3 regions of the Shewanella sp. LZH-2 genome follow, and region 1 is predicted to be linked to each of the others. Evidence: predicted binding sites of a transcription regulator. Region 1 holds the regulator's gene; each other region holds the start of a gene.
What was found. Region 1 encodes MetJ, which represses methionine synthesis genes. Its sites were predicted from a motif close to TAGACGTCTAGACGTCTA; they were not measured.
Positions count from the first base shown of each region.

Region 1 (6,964 bases):
GTGTTTGGCGATGCTAACGATCCACAAAGTGAAGTGGCCACACTGCTCAACACTAAGATCACTTACCAAGATAAGACCCATTTAGGCACTAAACCTAGGGTATATCGCGTTCCTACCAAAAGAGGGGGGATTTGATTATGAACAATACTTGGGGCGATATGGCGCAATATGCTCCCGTCACTTGGCACTGGGTCATCGCCGTGTATCTATTTATGGCGGGTTTATCCGCCGGAAGTTTGCTGATTGGCATTGGTTTGCGTTGGTTCAATCAGGAACAAACGCAAGTTGAGAGCAATATCCTCAAGGCCGCGGCGATTATTGGCCCTGTGGCAATCAGCTTAGGCTTAGCTTGTTTAGTGTTTGATTTAACTAAGCCTTTCCACTTTTGGTTGATCTTAATTAACTACAACTTCCAGTCCGTTATGGCGATTGGGGTATTAGCGCTGCTGGCTTACTCACCCTTGGCATTTGCCTACGCGATTTTAGTACTGCGTGACGATTTGCCAAAGTGGGGCTTAGGTTTCCTCGCGCCTATCGCTAAGTTGCTGATGCCCTTTAGAAAGCTGATTGAAGTGCTATTGTTTGTCCTCGCCATTGGTGTGGGCGCTTACACTGGCTTCTTAATCTCGGCGATGAATGCCTATCCGATGCTAAACACTGCGGTATTGCCTGCACTGTTCTTGGTATCTGGTTTATCAGCGGGTGCGGCGGCCAATGCGGTGCTGGCGCTGGTGATGTTCAAAACCGATAGCCACGACAAGACCTTAGCTAAAATGCATGGCTTAGAGCTGCCAGTGATGGCCATCGAAATCATGTTCCTGTTTATGTTGTTCTGTGCCTTGTACTTTAAAGGCGGTGCGGCGGCTGCGGCGCTGGCATCACTCACCTCTGGCGTGTGGGCAAGCGTATTCTGGATTGGTGTCGTCGGGATTGGCTTTGGTGTGCCATTGCTGTTTATGCTGCTTCCCGCAGCGACTCGCCACACTAAGGGCGCAATGATTATGGTGGCCTGTGCCAGCTTAACTGGCGTGCTCGCCCTGAGACACTTTATTGTGTATGCAGGCCAAAGCTACCTGAGCTAAGTGATGTTAGCGAATGCTCTAACCCATGGCATTCAAACTAGCGCAACAAATATGAGTATTACTTTAATACGATTAAGTGATACTCAAATGGGTTACAACACGCATCCCTGCAAGCAAAAAGCACCGGTAACGGTGCTTTTTTATGGCGGCAATTGGCAGAGGATTATTGCGGTAATTATTGCGGCAATAGCTCAATCACAGATTTCACCGTAAGCACTAAGGCGCTGATAGCGCAGAGGGCTAAGGTCGCCATCTTGGTCTTATGTTTATCAATACTGCCTACCAGTTTGCCCGCCACGAGATAGCCTAAAAAGACCGAGGGCAATAGCATTAGCGACAGCCAAAAGTGCTTGATTTCGAGTAAGCCCGTCACCCCAAGAATCGCCAAGGCAATGGTCGAACTAAAGATAAAGAAGGCCGATAACGCTGCGCGAAACTGCGAAGCATCCTTACCCGCCAATAAAATCGCCATCGGAGGGCCACCAATGGCGGCGATATTGCCAAAGATCCCCGAGACGACTCCCGCGCCAAACAGAGTCGCTTTGTTCACCGGCAGGCTGAATTTATACAAACTGAGCACCACGGCGACCGCCACAATGGCCGCAATCGCCAAACCAAGAATCGGCTGCGGCGCAAACAGTAATAGGCTAGCACCGATAAAACCTCCGGGTACTCGACCGATGAGCGCGTATTGCAAGCCATTGAATTCTAAATGGCCGCGTTCACGCAATAGGGTGAGTAGCGCGATGGAAAATCCCATCACAATCACGGGGGCAGGCACTAATTGGGGATCGACGATATACAGCAACGGACTGGCGACCACGGCTAAGCCAAACCCAATCAGACTCTGGGTGAGGGCACCTAAAAACACAATCACAGACGCGATAGCAAGCGTTTGTGGATCGATCAAGGAGAACATAGGATTCCATCAAAACAAAATAGGGATCGTTACTTTAACCCACCACGCCGGATGAGCATTAACGATCCCTAATAATTAGTTACGGCAGGATTATGGACGCTTAAGCGTTATTCCATGTCTTCCCACTCGATCCCCATTTCGTCCATCAACCGCTTCGCTTCAGCGGGGATGCTGTCTGGGCACTCTTTCGACAGATCGGCATCATCAGGCAGAGGCTGGCCGGTGTAGGCATGCAAAAATGCTTCGCACAACAGTTCGCTATTCGTTGCGTGGCGCAGGTTGTTGACCTGACGACGCGTACGTTCATCCGTGAGGACTTTTAGCACTTTGAGCGGAATAGACACAGTAATTTTCTTTACTTGTTCATTCTTCTTGCCATGTTCAGCATAGGGGCTGATGTATTCCCCATTCCATTCAGTCATTGACTCACCTGTTATAACGCTAAATTCGGGGCAGATTTTAAACCCTTACAGATTACAGTCAAATTATTGCTACTATTTCTTAGTGATTGCAAACAGATTTCTTTATGTTTAGACGTCTAAACGTCTTAACGCCTATTGACGATACCACTGGGCTTAGGTACATTTAGACGTCCAGACATCTCTATCAGTCTACCGAATTTAGGAGTCCACCCATGGCAGAGCGTCAATTAGCCACACTGGCAGTGCGTCAGGGTATCGAAAGCGATACTCAATATGGCGCAGTTGTGCCACCGATTTATTTGTCGACTAATTACGCCTTCGATGGTCATAAAAATCCTCGCGAATTTGATTACAGCCGTTCCGGCAATCCTACCCGCAGCATCTTAGGCGATGCCTTAGCTAAGCTGGAAAAGGGCGCAACCGGTATCGTGACTTGTACTGGCATGGCAGCCATTACCTTAGTGACCACTTTACTGGGCCCAGATGATTTACTGGTGGTGCCCCACGATTGCTACGGTGGCTCTTACCGTTTATTCACCAACCTCGCGAAAAAAGGCCAATTTAAACTGCTGGTGGTCGATCAAACCGACAGCCAAGCACTTGAGCAAGCGATTGCCCAGCAGCCTAAAATGGTGTGGATTGAAACCCCATCCAACCCATTACTGCGGGTGGTTGATATCGAAGCTATTGCCAAGGCAAGCCACGCCGTAGGTGCGTTAGTGATAGTGGACAACACTTTCCTCTCGCCGATTTTGCAGCAACCGCTATTGCTCGGCGCCGATATCGTTATCCACTCCACCACTAAATACATTAATGGCCATAGCGATGTGGTGGGCGGCGCGGTGATCGCCAAAGACCCTCAACTCGGTGAGATCTTACATTGGTGGTCGAACACCTTAGGCTTAACCGGTTCTGCCTTTGACAGTTATCAAACCCTGCGCGGCCTGCGTACTTTAGCTGTGCGCATTCGTGAGCACCAAAGTAATGCCGAGCGGATTGTGGAGTTACTGAGTAACAGCCCCGTCGTGAGTAAAGTGTATTACCCAGGTCTTGCGGATCATCCCGGCCATGCCATTGCCGCCAAGCAACAAAAAGGTTTTGGCGCTATGCTGAGTTTTGAGCTTAAGGGCGGCGAGGCCGAAGTGGTCGCCTTTTTAGATGCGTTAAGTTTATTCAGCGTGGCTGAGAGTTTAGGTGGCGTTGAGAGTCTCGTAGCCGTGCCCGCGACCATGACCCACAGGGCGATGGAGCCGCAGGCGCGTTTTGAAGCTGGCATTAAAGACACCCTATTACGTTTGTCGGTTGGTATTGAAGATGCCGACGACTTAGTTGCAGATATTCAAGCAGGATTGGCCGCCGTAGCGGCTTGTCAGTAGAGGAATAATAGATGGCACGTTGTCACTTACATAAATTTGGTGGTTCCAGCTTAGCCGATGCCGATTGTTACCGCCGAGTCGCCCATATTCTGTTAACCCATGGCCATAGTGATGATCTAGTGGTGGTGTCTGCCGCGGGTAAAACCACTAACTTTTTATATAAATTATTGTCCCTGCGCGATAGCAACCAATTATGGCAAGAAGAATTACAAGTCCTTATCAGCTATCAGCAAGGCTTGATTGAGCAATTATTATCTAACGAGCAAGCGCGGGATTTACGCGAGCGTTTAACCACGGATAAAGCTCAGTTAATCAGTCTATTATCTTTAGATGTACGCAACGATTACCAAATTAACCATGTGGTGAGTTTTGGTGAGCGTTGGTCGGCGCGCCTGATGGCAGCGCTGCTGCGTGAATCGGGCGTGGCCGCAAGCCATGTGGATGCCTGCTCGATTTTAGTGGCAGATGAGGCCGCCGTGCCGCAAATCCGTGTGCAAGAATCCCGCGCTAAAGTACAAGCCTTACTGGCCGCACACCCTAACGAGCGCCTAGTGATCACCGGTTTTATCTGCGCCAACGAGCGTGGCGATACCTTGCTATTGGGTCGCAATGGCTCTGACTTTAGCGCCAGCTTAATTGCCAGCCTTGCCGACATTGAGCGCGTGACCATTTGGACCGACGTTGAAGGGGTATTTAACGCCGATCCGAATAAGATCAACGATGCGAAATTACTCAAGAGCATGTCCCTCGCCGAAGCCGACCGCTTGGCGCGTTTAGGCTCGCCAGTACTCCATTCACGCACCTTACAGCCGCTGTTTAACACTGAGGTGAGCCTAGCCGTGCGTTCAAGCTACGCCTCCCATACCGACTTTACCCTGATTGCGCCGCACAGCTCCTCGGCGAGTGCGCCCGTGGTGACCAACCTCAATGCTGTGGTGTTATTTGGCTTTAAGATTGCGGGTGATGTGGCCAGTCTGCTCGAGCAATTGGTGGAGGCGGGATTAACGCCGCTGGCACATTGGGTATCGGCGCATCAACGGCTTGAGCTTGCCTATACCGCTGAAAACCAAAAACAAGTACAAAAATTATTGGATGCGCAGGCCGAAGCCCTCGGCATTAAAGATCTGCAAATTAATACCGAACTCGGTTTAGTGGCGTTGGTGAGTGCCGATGCCGAGCATTATCGCCGTAGCTTTGCCCGTTTACTGAGCCGCGACGCTAAGCCCTTGTTCAGTGGTGACTTAAGTTTGGTGACTTTAGTGCCACAGTCGCAGGTTAATCTGCTGACGCAAAAAGTGCATCGCCGCTGTGCTGGCCCGCGTAAACGCATTGGCGTATTGCTGCTGGGTGTGGGCAATATTGGCGAGGCGTGGGTGAAGCTGTTTAAGTCAGTTTCTCCCTCGTTAAATCAAGAGCTTGAAGCGCAAGTCGAGTTAGTCGGTCTGGTTACTTCCAGTAAAGCCCTGATTAAGTCTACGGGGGTGGATCTGGAAAGCTGGCAGCAGGAATTTGATACAGAAGCGACTCCTTGGCAGTACGAGCATCTATTTGAACAATTAGAACAACTTAACTGTGATGAACTGATTGCATTAGACATCAGCGCCAGCGCCAGTTTAACCCTGCAATACCCAGAGTTTTTCGAGCGCGGCATTCATATGGTCAGCGCAAACAAACTCGCGGGTTCTGGCCCGCTGCCTTTTTATCGGGAATTGAAGGAACAACTCGGTTATCGCCGTCTATTCTGGCGTTATAACGCTAGCTGTGGCGCGGGCTTACCTATTCAGCACGCCTTAAACGATTTGCGTAACAGTGGCGATAGCGTTGAAGCCGTTGGCGGGATTTTCTCTGGCACCCTGTGTTGGTTATTCGAGAAATACGATACCAGCAAACCTTTCTCGGAATTAGTGATTGAAGCACGTGGCCTAGGGATTACCGAACCCGATCCTCGGGACGATCTTTCTGGTCGCGATATGCAGCGCAAGTTGCTGATTTTAGCCCGTGAAATCGGCCTAGAAATCGAGCTTGAGGATATTGAGCTGCGCTCTTTAGTGCCCGCCCATTTAGCGGATATTCCACTGGAGCAATTCCTTGCCCGTATCGGTGAGCTGGATGATGAATTGCTGCAACAATACGGCGCAGCGGCGGAGCAAAACAAGGTACTCAGATATGTCGCCTCCTTGGACAATAGCGGCGCGACCCTAAAAGCCGAGGTGGGATTACAGTGGATTGATGCGAGCCACCCCTACGCCAACCTCACGCCCGGTGACAATGTGTTTGTGATCCGCTCAGCCTTCTATCAAGGTAATCCTTTGATTATCCGTGGACCTGGTGCGGGCCGCGAAGTGACGGCAGCAGCTGTACAATCGGATCTAACACAGATCTGCCGCGATCTGCTGCAAGAATAGATTTAAATTCAAAAGCTTAAAGGACTCATTTGAGTCCTTTTTTATTGGCGAAGATAAGGACTAAAATCAAGGTGATCAACGAGGGATAAGAAAATGCCAAAAATGGGGATTTTTTGGCTTGACTTAACAGCCAGTTTCTCTAGTATATGGACATATAGACGTCCAAACGTCCATATGGATTAAACTACTGCATTAATAGTCGTACCAGTCGCGATAAGTGTCGCACTCGGGCGGTTGAGGAAATACACATGGCTTTTCATCACGCACAACATTCACATTCGCTAAACCAAAGTTTGTCTGAACTTAATGGCGATATTAATGTTTCTTTTGAATTTTTCCCGCCATCAACCCCCGAAATGGAACAGATCCTGTGGAACTCTATTCGTCGTTTAGAGCCGCTGAATCCTAAGTTTGTCTCAGTAACCTATGGGGCAAACTCGGGCGTGCGTGACCGTACCCACGGCGTAATTGAACGTATTCAACAAGAAACCAACCTAGTTGCTGCGCCGCACTTAACCTTAGTGGATGCGAGTGATGAAGAGCTGTTAGATCTGGCAAAGCATTACTGGAAATCGGGTATTCGCGATATTGTGGCGCTGCGTGGCGACTTGCCAGCGGGTAGCCCAAAACCGACTCGCTTTGCGGTGGATCTAGTGCGCCTGCTGCGCTCAGTGGCCGACTTTGATATTTCGGTCGCCGCTTACCCAGAAGTGCACCCAGATGCGGCTAACGCTCAGGCGGATTTGATTAACCTTAAGCG
Region 1 covers NZ_CP069350.1:661,145-668,108, forward strand. Annotated here, with positions in the region: gene JM642_RS03020 (4Fe-4S dicluster domain-containing protein) at 1-135, shown strand, start outside; gene nrfD (NrfD/PsrC family molybdoenzyme membrane anchor subunit) at 138-1,082, shown strand; gene JM642_RS03030 (sulfite exporter TauE/SafE family protein) at 1,258-2,001, opposite strand; gene metJ (met regulon transcriptional regulator MetJ) at 2,109-2,423, opposite strand; gene metB (cystathionine gamma-synthase) at 2,636-3,799, shown strand; gene JM642_RS03045 (bifunctional aspartate kinase/homoserine dehydrogenase II) at 3,811-6,204, shown strand; gene metF (methylenetetrahydrofolate reductase) at 6,453-6,964, shown strand, end outside.

Region 2 (6,964 bases), 1.5 Mb from region 1:
GCATTGATTGATTGGAAAATGCCACATCTTGATGGGCTCGAAACCGCAAAACAAATCCTGCAACGGGCAAAAAAAGCGCCGCGGATCTTGATGGTATCAGCCCATGCGAATCAAGATTTCTTGACCCAAATCGAGCAACTTGGGTTAGCGGGCTACATCAGCAAACCTATCAGCGCATCAAGATTGCTTGATGGCATTATGAACGCACTTGGTCGCGCAGGGTTCCTACCCGTCAGGCGCCATCAAGACAGTATTGCGCCTGAGTTATTATTGCCCCTTAAAGGTAAGCGTATTCTGTTAGTCGAAGATAACGAAATGAACCTTGAGGTGGCGACCGAATTTTTAGAGCAAGTGGGGATTATTTTATCCATTGCCACCAACGGCCAAATTGCGTTGGATAAGTTAGCTCAGCAGAGCTTTGATTTGGTATTGATGGATTGTCAAATGCCAGTGATGGATGGTTATCAGGCAACAAAAGCACTGAGACAAAGGCCCGAGTTAGCACAATTACCTGTGATAGCAATGACCGCCAATGCCATGGCTGGCGACAAGGAAATGTGTTTAAGAGCGGGAATGAATGATCATATCGCCAAGCCGATAGAGGTTAACTTACTGTATCAAACCCTCCTAAAATATTTAGGTGCACCGTTACCGCCTCAAGAGCTTATTAATGATTCACCCAAGCCTGTGAATATTGATGTTGATTCTGTCGTGAAATGGCCTGAACACCCAGAGCTTGATGTTGATAGAGGCTTGCAGTTAGTGCAAAACTCCACGCGCCTTTACCAAAGGATCTTTGATCGTTTTGTGACTAGTCAACGTAATGTTGTGGAGCAAATCAACAAGGCCGTTGCCAGCAATAAACGTGAGGATGCGGTGCGAATGGCCCATACGCTTAAGGGACTTGCGGGCAATTTAAGTTCCACAACGCTTGCGGAATTGGCTCGGCAATTGGAACTTCACTTAAGTGAAAATACTGAGTTCCAAGCGGAGTTGGACCAAATCCAAACGTTAGTGGCATCGATTTGCCAAGCAATTGAAAAAGTTAAACCTGAGTTTGAAGAATCTAGTGGGCCGACGGCGGAGCATTTACCACCAGAAGCCCTCATTGAGGCCTTAACGCGATTACGCCAAAGTTTAGAAGAAGCGGATTCCGATGCTGTCGCCCAAATGGATGCACTTAAACCGCAAGTGAGCGCGCAGTTATGGCAGCAGTTGAGTCCAGCGCTAACGATGATTAATCAATATCAATTCGATGAGGCCGTCGAGTTGATTGATGAAGTACTTGTAGACTTAAAGTAAAACGGTCAATTATGCGCAGTATTGATCATTGATAAAGCCACTGGAAAGGTGAATGTGTTGATGGATAAGGCAACAATATTAGTCGTCGATGATACTCCAGAAAATATTGATATTTTGGTGGGCATACTCGGTGATGACTATAAGGTCAAAGTCGCGATTGATGGACCAAGGGCGCTAGCCCTTGTAGCCAAAACACTGCCTGATTTAATTTTACTCGACGTCATGATGCCCGGCATGAATGGTTATGAAGTCTGTAAGCAGCTTAAACAGGAGCCCTTAACTTGTCACATACCTGTGATTTTTGTGACGGCATTATCTGAGGTTGCCGATGAAGCACAGGGCTTTGCCTTAGGTGCGGTTGATTACATTACCAAACCAGTCAGCGCTCCCGTGGTGAAGGCGCGAGTCAAAACTCATCTCGCGCTGTACGATCAAAAACGCTTGCTAGAGCAACAAGTTAAAGAACGTACCCAAGAGTTAGAAGAAACCCGCTTTGAAATCATTCGCCGTTTAGGTCGCGCCGCCGAATACAAAGACAACGAAACGGGTCTGCACGTTGTGCGTATGAGCCATTATGCGCGGCTGCTCGCTATCAAACTAGGTTTACCGAGTACTTTCTGTGAGTTGTTGTATAACGCAGCGCCTATGCATGACATTGGCAAAATCGGCACGCCCGATGCGGTACTGAAAAAGCCGGGTAAGCTCGATGCCGAAGAGTGGAAAATCATGCAGCAACATGCCGCCATTGGTGCTGAGATCATTGGTGAGCATGGCGACCCACTGCTGCAAATGGCGCGGCGTATCGCCTTAACCCATCATGAGAAATGGGATGGTTCGGGTTATCCTAATGGCTTGTCTGGGGAAAATATTCCGATTGAAGGCCGTATTGTGGCGATAGCGGACGTCTTTGACGCGCTGACTTCGCGGCGCCCTTACAAGGAGCCTTGGACAATAGAGGCCACGCTCGAGTTACTCGAAAGCCAAGCAGGGCAACATTTTGACCCTAAGCTGGTGGCCGAATTTAAGCAAATTTTGCCCGAAGTGGTGGCGATTCGAGATACTTATTTCGAACATTAAAACAGAAAGGCGCCTAGGGCGCCTTTTTCAATACGATTCGCTTATCAGCGAGAAACTAGTCTTCGAGCGAGTAGGGCAATGCTTGAATACGTAAGCTAGATTGCTCGTCATCAGCGAAACGCAGTTTGGCGTCACTCTCGGTATCGTTGGCGAGCACGGCGCTGAGCAGCACTTGATTACCACGTTGAACAAATTCAATGATTTGTCCACCCTTGCGATAACCGTCTTCCAATTCTATCTCGATACCAGTTTCCAAATTGATATTTAAGGAAGTGGTGCCTTGAAGAATATAGAGCGCACGCTTGTTACCACCACGGTATTTCATCCGAGCCACAGTTTCTTGACCCATGTAGCAGCCTTTGTTAAAGCTGATCCCGTTGATAGCCTGTAGGTTACACATCTGCGGTACGTACTGATTAGCATGGCTTGGCGCTAGATTGGGATAACCCGCAGCAATTTCTAATGCTTGCCAAGCGCTGGCATCAAATACTGTATGCTCGGCAATGAGGGCACTTGCGGCTTGTGGTTGTAGAACCAATATAAATCGATCCGCATCTTTTAAAATGGCGCCATGCTCGATGAGAGTGAGTTCCTGAGTGACTTCACCGTAGTGTTGGTTGACAAATTGTTTAGCCTGTTCACCCGCCACACCGAGTAATGTCCACTCATCAGAGGCATTGGTCAGGGTCGCCTTACTAAATACCGCATATTTTTGCAGTTGTGGCAGATCCACTGCAATAGTGTCCTTTGGCATCAACATCAACAGCGCATCTTGGATGGCAAAGGTGCGGAAGCTAGCCAGCATCTTTCCCTTAGGATCACAATGTGCGCCCCAGCGCCATTGGTTGGCTTCGAGTGAGCTGATATCTGTGGTCACTTGGCCATGGATAAAACTGCGGCCCTGTTCGCCAACCACTTTGATAAGGCCTAGGTGGGATAAGTTGGCGAGCATAAGTGGAGGCGTGGAGGCGTCCAGATCCCAATTGGGTGTCGAAACTGCAATAGTCATAGCGAGATCCTGAAAATGAAGGCGATGCAAGAGGCTTGATTGTAGCGGAATTCCTCTGGCCTCAAAAGCATAAGGCGCACATATCTTAAATGAAATGTGCGCCTTAGATGGGGGCAAACCTAAGCGGTTTAGGCTTTAGAACAACACGCGAGTACGCAGTGTGCCTTCAATGGCTTTAAGCTCAACCAAGGCTTCTTCTGCTTGGTGAGTGTCGACTTCCATTACCACATAACCGATTTCTGCCGTGGTTTGCAGATACTGAGCGGCAATGTTAATGCCCTTTTCAGAGAAGGCTTTGTTGATTTTGATCAGCACGCCAGGACGGTTTTGGTGGATATGCAGTAGGCGTGAGGTACCTTTATGCATTGGCAGAGACACTTCAGGGAAGTTAACCGCAGATACGGTTGAACCGTTATCTGAGTATTTGGCTAATTTGCCTGCCACTTCGATACCGATATTTTCCTGTGCTTCGGCGGTGCTACCACCCACATGTGGCGTGAGTAGCACATTATCTAAACCGCGTAGTGGACTGATAAATTCATCATCATTCGATTGTGGCTCAATGGGGAAAACGTCAATCGCCGCGCCTGCAAGGTGACGCTCTTTGAGTGCCACCGTGAGCGCATCGATATCGACCACAGTACCGCGGGAAGCGTTGATAAAGATGCTGCCTTTACGCATAGCGGCGAATTCGGCAGTACTTATCATGTCTTTGGTTTGCGGCGTTTCAGGCACGTGCAAGCTCACTACATCGGACTGTGCCAGCAATTGCTCCATTGAATGGATTTGCTGGGCATTACCCAATGGCAATTTGTCTTCGATATCGAAGAACACCACACGCATGCCTAAGGTTTCTGCCAGGATCCCCAGCTGAGTTCCAATATGGCCATAGCCTATCACGCCTAAAGTTTTGCCACGGACTTCGTAACTGCCTGCGGCAGTTTTCATCCAACCACCACGATGGGCGATAGCGTTACGTTCAGGAATACCGCGCATCAGCATAATAATTTCGCCTAATACCAGTTCAGCTACGCTGCGGGTATTAGAGAATGGTGCGTTAAAAACGGGGATACCGAGTAATTCGGCGGTCGCTAGATCCACTTGGTTAGTGCCGATACAGAAACAACCAATCGCAATTAATTTTTCGGCACGTTTTAATACATCGGCGGTGAGTTGGGTACGGGAACGAATACCAACAAAATGAGCATCTTTGATGGATTCATGCAGGGCTTCATCACCTAACGAGGCTTTGTGATACTCAATGTTGGTGTATCCCGCGCGTTCAAACACATCTACCGCAGATTGGTGGACGCCTTCCAACAACAGGATTTTGATCTTATCCTTGTCAAGCGAATGTTTCGCCATGATATGGGTACCCTCTAATTAATTGAAGTGGTTCTTGTATGTTATGCTGACAACCTTGGCTCATCAAAGTAGCACTTTTTTTGCTCACTGTGGAGGGCTAGATGGCTAAAGTTAATATTCTAAAATTAGAACAATATCGCATAAGAGGAAGAAACATTGAATAATAAAATCGCTTGGTGCGGTATTTACCTCTCAGTATTAGTCTGGTCGGCGATAAAACCTGCTGATACTTTCACTTGGTGGCTTGAAGCTTTACCTGCATTAGTGGCGGTTCCGCTATTATTTTTTACCCGCAAACGCTTTGAGCTAACCCCAATAGTGTATTTTTTAGTACTTGTACATTGCTGTGTGCTGTTTGTCGGTGCGCACTATACCTATGCTGAAGTGCCATTATTTGACACCATTGCCCAATGGATGGGCAGTGAACGTAACAATTACGACAAGGTCGGGCATTTCGCTCAAGGCTTTATTCCTGCCATGTTGGCCCGTGAGATTATGTTACGCAATCAAGCCGTCAAACCCGGCGCTTGGTGCGCTTTTTTGGTCACTTGTTTTGTACTCGCTTTCAGTGCTTTCTATGAGCTTATTGAGTGGTGGGTGGCCGCTGCAACGGGCGAAGGTGCTGAGGCATTCTTAGGCACACAAGGTTACATGTGGGATACTCAATCGGATATGTTTTTAGCCTTAATTGGGGTCATCGTGGCGCTACTCAGTTTATCCCGTGTGCAGGATAAGCAAATCACTAAACTCCTGACTCAAGCCTAATCGTAGTCTGAGAACATCCAATCCCCTTTGAATTAGATTCAAAGGGGATTTTTATTCTCAAAAATGTCATCTTCAGGTGTTAATTTTTTGTTTAAACTTTCGATTGATGTTTTCATAGACTAAGGTATAAAGATGAATGTGATCTCCATCTCATTTAGTATTAATTGCTAGCAATTAAATACTATTTAGGGACTTAGTCGAATTTACTACATATAAATAGAGGTTATTAGTACATTTGGGTGATGGCATTCATACGGTAACTAGTCAAAATGGGCTATGTTAATGAGATGTATGCTGAGATTTAGGCAGATTTCATTAAGCCGGATAAAAAGATAATGAAATACTTTTCAGGGAGAAGAGTAAATTGGGTACTATCAATGAGTTAGTATTTTTACATCAAGTGGCGGCGCCTTGTCATCTAGCGATACTTGCTGAATCTATCGGATTGAAAACACGGATCGTTAAACATGCCTCAGAGTTAGAGTTAGATTTAGACAAAGGGCATCGCAGCTTTTGTTTAATCGCCCAGAAAGGTGCGGCCTTAGACAATAAAGGGATCCCTTTGCTGGCATCTCGTCTTGTCCCCCATATTCCTGTGGCTCTGTATCAAGTTGAGCGCAATTCCTTAGATCAAGAGTCAGCTATGCTGCTTGGCATACGCGGACTACTGTTTACTGACCAGCGTATGGATTTGATGTTGACCGGATTGCGTAAAATGGTTGCCGATGAGCTTTGGTACGATAGAACTTTGCTCAGTAAGATGTTTCGTCGCGTGGTGCAAAAGTTGGATGGACAACATGATATGCCTGCCGACACTGTGGCCATGCTGCAAGCTCTTACCTCTAGAGAAAGAACCATCATTCAATTCGTTTCCAGCGGCGCGAGAAATAAGGAAATTGCCCATCGTCTTTGCATCAGTGAGCACACGGTAAAGGCGCATATTTCATCGATTTTCCGTAAAACCCAGTCACGAAATCGTGTCGAGTTATTAAGGTGGGCTCAGACCTATCAAACCCATTTTGAGTTTTGTAGTTAAGCCTTTGTTTGTGATACCCAAACGATAAGACGAATAGCGATGTACTTTTGCGTGTGATAGGCAAATAAAAACGGGAACATTATCAATGTTCCCGTTTTTATTTAGTCGCCTTCAACTTGAAGGCGACTCATATTTAAAGATTAGTATTGCACAACAGTCGCAACGTTCATATCACCATTTTGGGTTACGCTGATGCTGTTGTTGTTACCCGCTTGTGAGCCTAATACTAAGTTGTCATTACCTGTTTGGGAGATCATTAGGCTGTTGTTGTCACCACTCACGCCAAATGAGTTGGCAGCAAATGAACTACCGCTATCACCACCGACCCAGTTGCCGTTACCCGCTTGAGTGATTTCTGCTGAGTTTTCATCACCTTCGATGATTAAATCGATAAGGTTCAGATCGCCACG
Region 2 covers NZ_CP069350.1:3,799,812-3,806,775, reverse strand. Annotated here, with positions in the region: gene JM642_RS16775 (PAS domain S-box protein) at 1-1,302, shown strand, start outside; gene JM642_RS16770 (two-component system response regulator) at 1,363-2,379, shown strand; gene ygfZ (tRNA-modifying protein YgfZ) at 2,435-3,388, opposite strand; gene serA (phosphoglycerate dehydrogenase) at 3,524-4,753, opposite strand; gene JM642_RS16755 (DUF2238 domain-containing protein) at 4,910-5,518, shown strand; gene JM642_RS16750 (LuxR C-terminal-related transcriptional regulator) at 5,883-6,554, shown strand; gene JM642_RS16745 (curlin) at 6,695-6,964, opposite strand, start outside.
Region 2: serA (phosphoglycerate dehydrogenase) is a predicted target of MetJ. The motif match lies at 4,844-4,861, and genes of this name have one in related genera.

Region 3 (6,964 bases), 1.7 Mb from region 1:
GTAATTAATTAAAGGATTGGCATGTTGTGGATGGGGCATCACTTGAGCGCAAACACCAAAAACTTGGGCAATGCGCTCCTCTGTTAATACCTCACTCGGCGTGCCCATGGCGCTCACTTGCCCCTTATCCAGTAGCAGCAAACTATCACACAGGGCACTTGCTAAATTCAGATCATGAATAGAGGCAATGACACTAATGCCAAGGCTTCGAACCAACTCCAAAATTTGTATTTGATAGCGCACATCGAGGTGGTTTGTGGGTTCATCTAAAATCAGTAACTGAGGTTGTTGCACAATAGCGCGGGCAATCAGTGCCCGTTGTTTCTCGCCACCGGAGAGCCGCTCATATTGCTGATAGCGCTTATGGCTAAGACCTACCTTTTCAAGCGCCTTGATAATTTTTTCACTATCACCGCTGGAATTAGTATCGAACATCCCTTTGTGGGGCGTGAGCCCCATAGCAACGAGTTGCTCTGTGGTCATATCAAAATAGTGCGGCGTATCCTGCTGCACCACAGCTACTTTGCAGGCAAATGCCTTGGGCGAAAGCTCGTTAATGTCCTGCGAAAACAAACTGATTTGCCCCAGAGTTGGGCGAATAAAACGATATATACAACGCAGTAAACTGGATTTACCCGCACCGTTAGGGCCGATTAATCCCAGCATTTCACCGCGTTGTAGGGCAAAGTTAATCCCTGAAAGAATGGTTTTGCCTTCGATGGTCCAACTTAATTGGCTGACATTGAGTGCCACATTAGCTAGCACCGCCGAAGATTGCACATCTGTTGACGTGGAAGGCTTCATTTAAAGCAGCTCCCACAGGCATATTTTGTACCCAAACCCAGTAGCACCATGGGCCACAGGGCGAAACGTATCAATATCATTTTCTGCTCCCTCGAGTCACCCGCTCGAGAACTAAGGCTGCACGCAGCGAAAACAGAAATAGGCAGGTCTCCTGACTTGTAGCAAAGAAGGTTCTAGGTTCTAGGTTCTAGGTTCTAGGTTCTAGGTTCTAGATTCTAGGCTCTAGGTTCTAGGCACTTCTTTTAACTACTCACAGTTGCGGGTACAGTTCGGGCAGGCTGACGGGCAGCACCCCGATTCCCTATTATGTTTGGGTTGATTCGGCGTTTATAACGACTATTGCCTTAAGCGAATAGCGCAGGATAAAGCGAAATTCCCAACACCTATTTCTGCGACATTTAAACTTAGCGAACACAATGTGCTATCTGGCTCAAACGTCAGGGAAAAGCATTATCCTATATCTTGCTCATTAGGCAATGCAGTTTAAATCAGAAAATGTTCATCATCCCATTTAGCATAAGATTTCAAACTCAATCAGCATGGCCCGATGGCCAGTCTAAGCGCCAGTATCGAGTCCCATGTTTATCTTCGAGTACATTAATCGTCACCACCGCGGCAACCGGTAAAGTCAGTTGACTGTAAAACCCTACCGTTCTCACCGCCCCCAATGCTCTTGCCATTAAATGACGGATCACCCCGCCGTGGGTCAAAACCCAGATATTGGCTGTGGGTGCATCGGCATTACACTCGCCGTGGGCCTGTTCATCATCCAACGCCAGCAGGGCAAACTCTTTATTGAGGATCTGCTCTATTGCGCCATCGATACGAGCCTCAAAACTTGCCATCGTTTCACCATTGGGCGGCGACACGGTCCAAGGATCTTGCCAATAGGCCGCCATGCGCTCACCATCCTGTTGATATAACTCATCGAGCAAGCGACCATCCCAATCGCCAAAATCCATTTCCTGTAGATCCTCCAGCAGGTTGACCTCAAGCGGCGAAGGCGTTGGTGCAGCTAAATGTGAACTCCCAGACAAGCTGGAATGCGGCTCCAGCGCCAACACCTTGGCAAATTCAGCGCAGCGCCTTGAGGTAGAGCTGTAAATACCGTGGCACTCTCTGGCCTGCAAAGTGACTGCCGCTGACATCTGCCGCCAGCCCTTCTCGCTCAGTGGAACATCGACTCTGCCACGTAAAATCGCCCCGCCTTCGCATTCCCCGTGGCGTAACAGTAATAAGCGAACTTGTTTCATATATGCCTTTTAAAAATCTTAGGATCTAGATTCTAGATTCTAGATTCTCGCTCCTAATGACTTTCACCTTGCCCTGACAATCCGATGTCGCGTATTATGGACGTCTATACGTATAAATGTCCAAATCATAACGAACGACATTCAATAATAAAATGCAATTTACCGCAGAATTGCATATTTTTGGACTCAACTTAGCTGTAGTAAAGGTAATCATTTATGGCGATATCTCTCCATCGAGCCAGCCAAACACTGGCAGACATTCGCAACCAGTTGTCAAAGCGCATTCTAATTTTAGACGGCGCCATGGGCACTATGATCCAAGGCTACAAGCTAGAAGAAGCCGATTACCGTGGCGAGCGTTTCAAGGATTGGCATACCGACGTTAAGGGCAATAACGATCTCTTAGTGCTCACACAGCCACACATCATCAAACAAATTCACACCGACTACCTATTAGCTGGTGCCGATATTATTGAAACCAACACTTTCAACGCCACCACTATCGCCATGGCCGACTACGATATGCAGTCGCTGTCCGCCGAAATTAACCGTGAAGGTGCGCGCCTCGCCCGTGAGGCCTGTGATGAAATCGAAAAAGCCACGGGTAAACCACGTTATGTCGCCGGTGTGTTAGGACCCACTAACCGTACCTGCTCTATCAGCCCCGATGTTAACGATCCCGGATATCGTAATATCCACTTTGATGAGTTAGTGACCGCTTACTGCGAATCGACCCGCGCCCTGATTGAAGGCGGCGCCGATATCATTATGGTCGAGACCATCTTCGATACCTTAAACGCTAAGGCCGCATTATTTGCCATCGAAACCGTGTTCGATGAACTCTTTGGCGCTAACTCGCCAGCACGTTTGCCAGTGATGATCTCCGGCACTATTACCGATGCCTCGGGCCGAACCCTTACCGGACAAACCACCGAAGCCTTTTATAACTCCCTTCGCCATATCAAGCCGTTATCTATCGGCCTTAACTGCGCCCTTGGGCCAAAAGAGCTGCGTCCCTACGTTGAAGAACTGTCACGCATCGCCGAATGTTATGTGTCGGCGCACCCTAACGCGGGTCTACCAAACGAGTTTGGCGGTTACGATGAAACCCCAAAAGACATGGCCAGCGTTATCCAAGAATGGGCCCGTGAAGGCATGCTCAACATTATTGGCGGCTGCTGTGGTAGCACACCCGAGCATATTAAGGTCATTCGCGAAGCGGTGGAACCGTTTGCCCCGCGCGTATTACCCGAGATCCCCGTCGCCTGCCGTTTAGCAGGTTTGGAACCGCTCACTATCGACGCCCAAACCCTGTTTGTGAACGTGGGTGAGCGCACCAACGTTACTGGCTCGGCCAAATTTTTAAAGCTGATCAAAGAAGGCAAGTTCGAACAGGCGCTCGATGTCGCCCGTGAACAGGTAGAAAGCGGCGCGCAGATCATCGACATCAACATGGACGAAGGCATGCTCGATGGCGTGGAGGTGATGCATAAGTTCTTAAATCTTATCGCCTCTGAGCCAGATATCAGCCGCGTGCCGATTATGATCGACTCCTCGAAGTGGGAAGTGATTGAAGCGGGCCTCAAATGTATTCAAGGCAAGGGTATTGTTAACTCTATCTCCCTCAAAGAAGGCGAAGAGAAGTTTATCGAGCAGGCAACCCTCGTTAAACGCTACGGCGCGGCGGCCATTATTATGGCGTTCGACGAGCAAGGCCAAGCCGATACGAAGGCGCGCAAAGTCGAAATCTGTACCCGCGCCTACCGCGTGCTGGTCGATAAGGTCGGCTTTCCGCCCGAAGACATTATCTTCGACCCGAACATCTTCGCCATTGCCACGGGTATCGATGAGCACGATAACTATGCTGTCGATTTTATTGATGCCATTAAAGAAATTAAGGCCACCCTGCCCCACGCGATGATTTCGGGCGGGGTATCGAACGTGTCGTTCTCCTTCCGCGGTAACAACCCAGTGCGTGAGGCGATTCACGCAGTATTCCTGTACCACGCGATTAAAGTCGGTATGGATATGGGGATTGTCAACGCGGGCCAGTTAGCGATTTTTGACGATATCGACCCAGAGCTTAAAGTACGGGTCGAGAACGTGGTGCTCAACCTGCCTTGCCCGGTTGAAGGCTCGAGCAATACCGAGCAATTGCTTGATATTGCTGAAAAATTCCGTGGCGATGGCTCAAGTGCCGCTAAAAAAGAAGATTTAGAATGGCGCTCATGGCCAGTTAATCAACGTCTCGCCCATGCGCTGGTGAAAGGCATCACCGAATTTATCGACGAAGATACTGAAGCGGCTCGCCAAGCTGCCTCCCGTCCGCTGGATGTGATTGAAGGCCCGCTAATGGACGGTATGAATATCGTCGGCGACCTGTTTGGCTCGGGTAAAATGTTCCTGCCACAGGTGGTCAAATCCGCGCGGGTGATGAAAAAGGCCGTGGCCTACCTCAATCCCTTTATTGAAAAAGAAAAAGTCGCAGGTCAGTCGAACGGTAAGATTTTGATGGTGACCGTAAAAGGCGATGTGCACGATATCGGCAAGAATATTGTCGGCGTGGTGCTTGCCTGCAATGGCTTTGAAGTGTTCGATTTAGGCGTGATGGTGTCAGTAGAGCGCATTCTTGAGGCGGTGAAAGAACACAATATCGATATTATCGGCATGTCAGGGCTTATCACCCCAAGCCTCGATGAGATGGTGCACAATGTGAAAACCTTCCACCGTGAAGGGCTCACCATTCCAGCGATTATCGGCGGCGCTACCTGCTCGAAAATCCATACTGCGGTGAAGATTGCGCCGCATTATCCCCATGGCGCGATTTACATTGCCGATGCCTCGCGCGCAGTGCCTATGGTCAGCAAGCTAGTCAGCAATGAAACTCGCCAAGCGACCATTGATGAAACCTACGCCGAGTATGACGATATGCGCACCAAGCGTTTATCCCAAGCTAAGCGTAAGGAAATCGTCTCGCTAGAGGCCGCCCGTCAAAACCGCTGCCAGCACGATTGGGCCAACTACACCCCATTCAAACCTAACGTGCTCGGTCGCCAAGTATTTGAAGACTATCCATTAACCGATTTAGTCGACCGCATCGACTGGACGCCCTTCTTCCGCGCATGGGAGCTGCACGGTCATTACCCTGAAATCTTAACCGACAAAGTAGTCGGCGTTGAGGCGCAAAAGCTGTTCGCCGATGGTCAGGCGATGCTTACAAAAATCATCGAAGAAAAATGGCTCACCGCCAAGGGCGTGATTGGGCTATTCCCCGCCAATACCGTCAACTTCGATGATATTGAGCTGTACACAGATGAGACTCGCACAGAGGTTGAGCTGACCACCCATCACCTGCGGATGCAACTTGAGCGGGTCGGTAACGATAACTTCTGTCTGGCCGATTTTGTCGCGCCCAAAGACTCAGGCGTTGCCGACTATATGGGCGGCTTTGCGGTTACCGCAGGCCATGGGATTGATGAGCATATCGCCCGCTTTGAGGCGAACCATGATGACTACAACGCCATTATGCTCAAGTGTTTAGCCGACCGTTTAGCCGAAGCCTTTGCCGAGCGGATGCACGAGCGCGTACGTAAAGAGTTTTGGGGTTATGCCGCCGATGAGCAGCTCGATAACGAGGCGTTAATTCGCGAAAAATACAAGGGCATTCGCCCTGCACCGGGTTACCCCGCTTGCCCGGATCACACCGAAAAAGGCCTGTTGTGGGAACTGTTAAAGCCGAATGAAACCATCGACTTAAACATTACCGAAAGCTACGCCATGTTCCCTACCGCCGCAGTATCGGGCTGGTACTTTGCCCACCCGAAATCCCGCTACTTTGGCGTGAGTAATATTGGTCGCGATCAGGTGGAGGATTACGCGAAGCGTAAAGGGATGACTGTTGCAGAGACGGAGAAGTGGCTAGCGCCAGTGCTTGACTATGATCCCGAGTAATCGGGATTTAGATTACGCTAACGCGGTTTGAGATCTAAGATCGGTCTTGCGACCGAAAAGGTCGTGGGGCTTCACCCCACACCCGATGTTGCTGGTTCGTTTTGCATTGCGAACTAGCAACAATATCGCTGTAAAGTAATGGTGCAACTCATTGCCTGCCGCAGGCTTTCGCACTGTTACCCCAGTGACACGCCGTACTTATGCTTTAAAAAAAGTATCCTTGTAGGCTCTACTAAAACATCCATGTTTTAGAAGGTCACTGGTGCAACAGTGCCCTATCTGGTGTACCCATCAGTTTCAGCATATATTTTGTGGGCAAATTAATTCAAATATTAGTCACAAGAAGAGTGGCTTCATACTAATCAGTAACTTCGCAGGGGATGGGTGAACTTCTGTAAGAGTAGAGTTAACTTTTTGCATTCAAAAAGCTATGCATGTCCTGTTATTTCTCCTTAAGATAAAAATCGTGGAATTCCATTTCACACAAGGATAAATAGAGTTAACGAGGGGGATTAAAATGTGACTGAAGTTGCTTGATTCGCTCTGGGATCAAATCCATTTTATTGTCGGTGTTAAAGTCATCACAGTTTTCAGCGACAACCCGTTCTACGCCAGTTTTATCAGTAAAATAGAGTTTTTCGCAGTCGCATCTCAGTTTAGCGATGAGCGGCTTTTCCGCTTTAGCTTGGCGAACCTCGGCAACCCAGCAGGAATCAGCACAACCGCAGGAATGATAAGTCAGTGCCTCGCCTGAGACAGGCCAATCCAGCCGATATTCGCCAGCCAGCGCATCACCCACACATGTCACAAGAGCAAAGAATATGAATAATAGATATCGAATCATTTTTAATCATCCAAAGCTTATCTGAGTTCCTTAGGACTAAGCATTAAACCACCTTGTTTAATGCTTAACCCAAAAAGTCGCGGGGCTTCACCCCACACCCGACCAAGGAGGA
Region 3 covers NZ_CP069350.1:3,633,426-3,640,389, forward strand. Annotated here, with positions in the region: gene JM642_RS16050 (ABC transporter ATP-binding protein) at 1-804, opposite strand, end outside; cobalamin riboswitch at 928-1,159, opposite strand; gene JM642_RS16055 (histidine phosphatase family protein) at 1,335-2,057, opposite strand; gene metH (methionine synthase) at 2,274-6,008, shown strand; gene JM642_RS16065 (hypothetical protein) at 6,508-6,852, opposite strand.
Region 3: metH (methionine synthase) is a predicted target of MetJ. The motif match lies at 2,155-2,172, and genes of this name have one in related genera.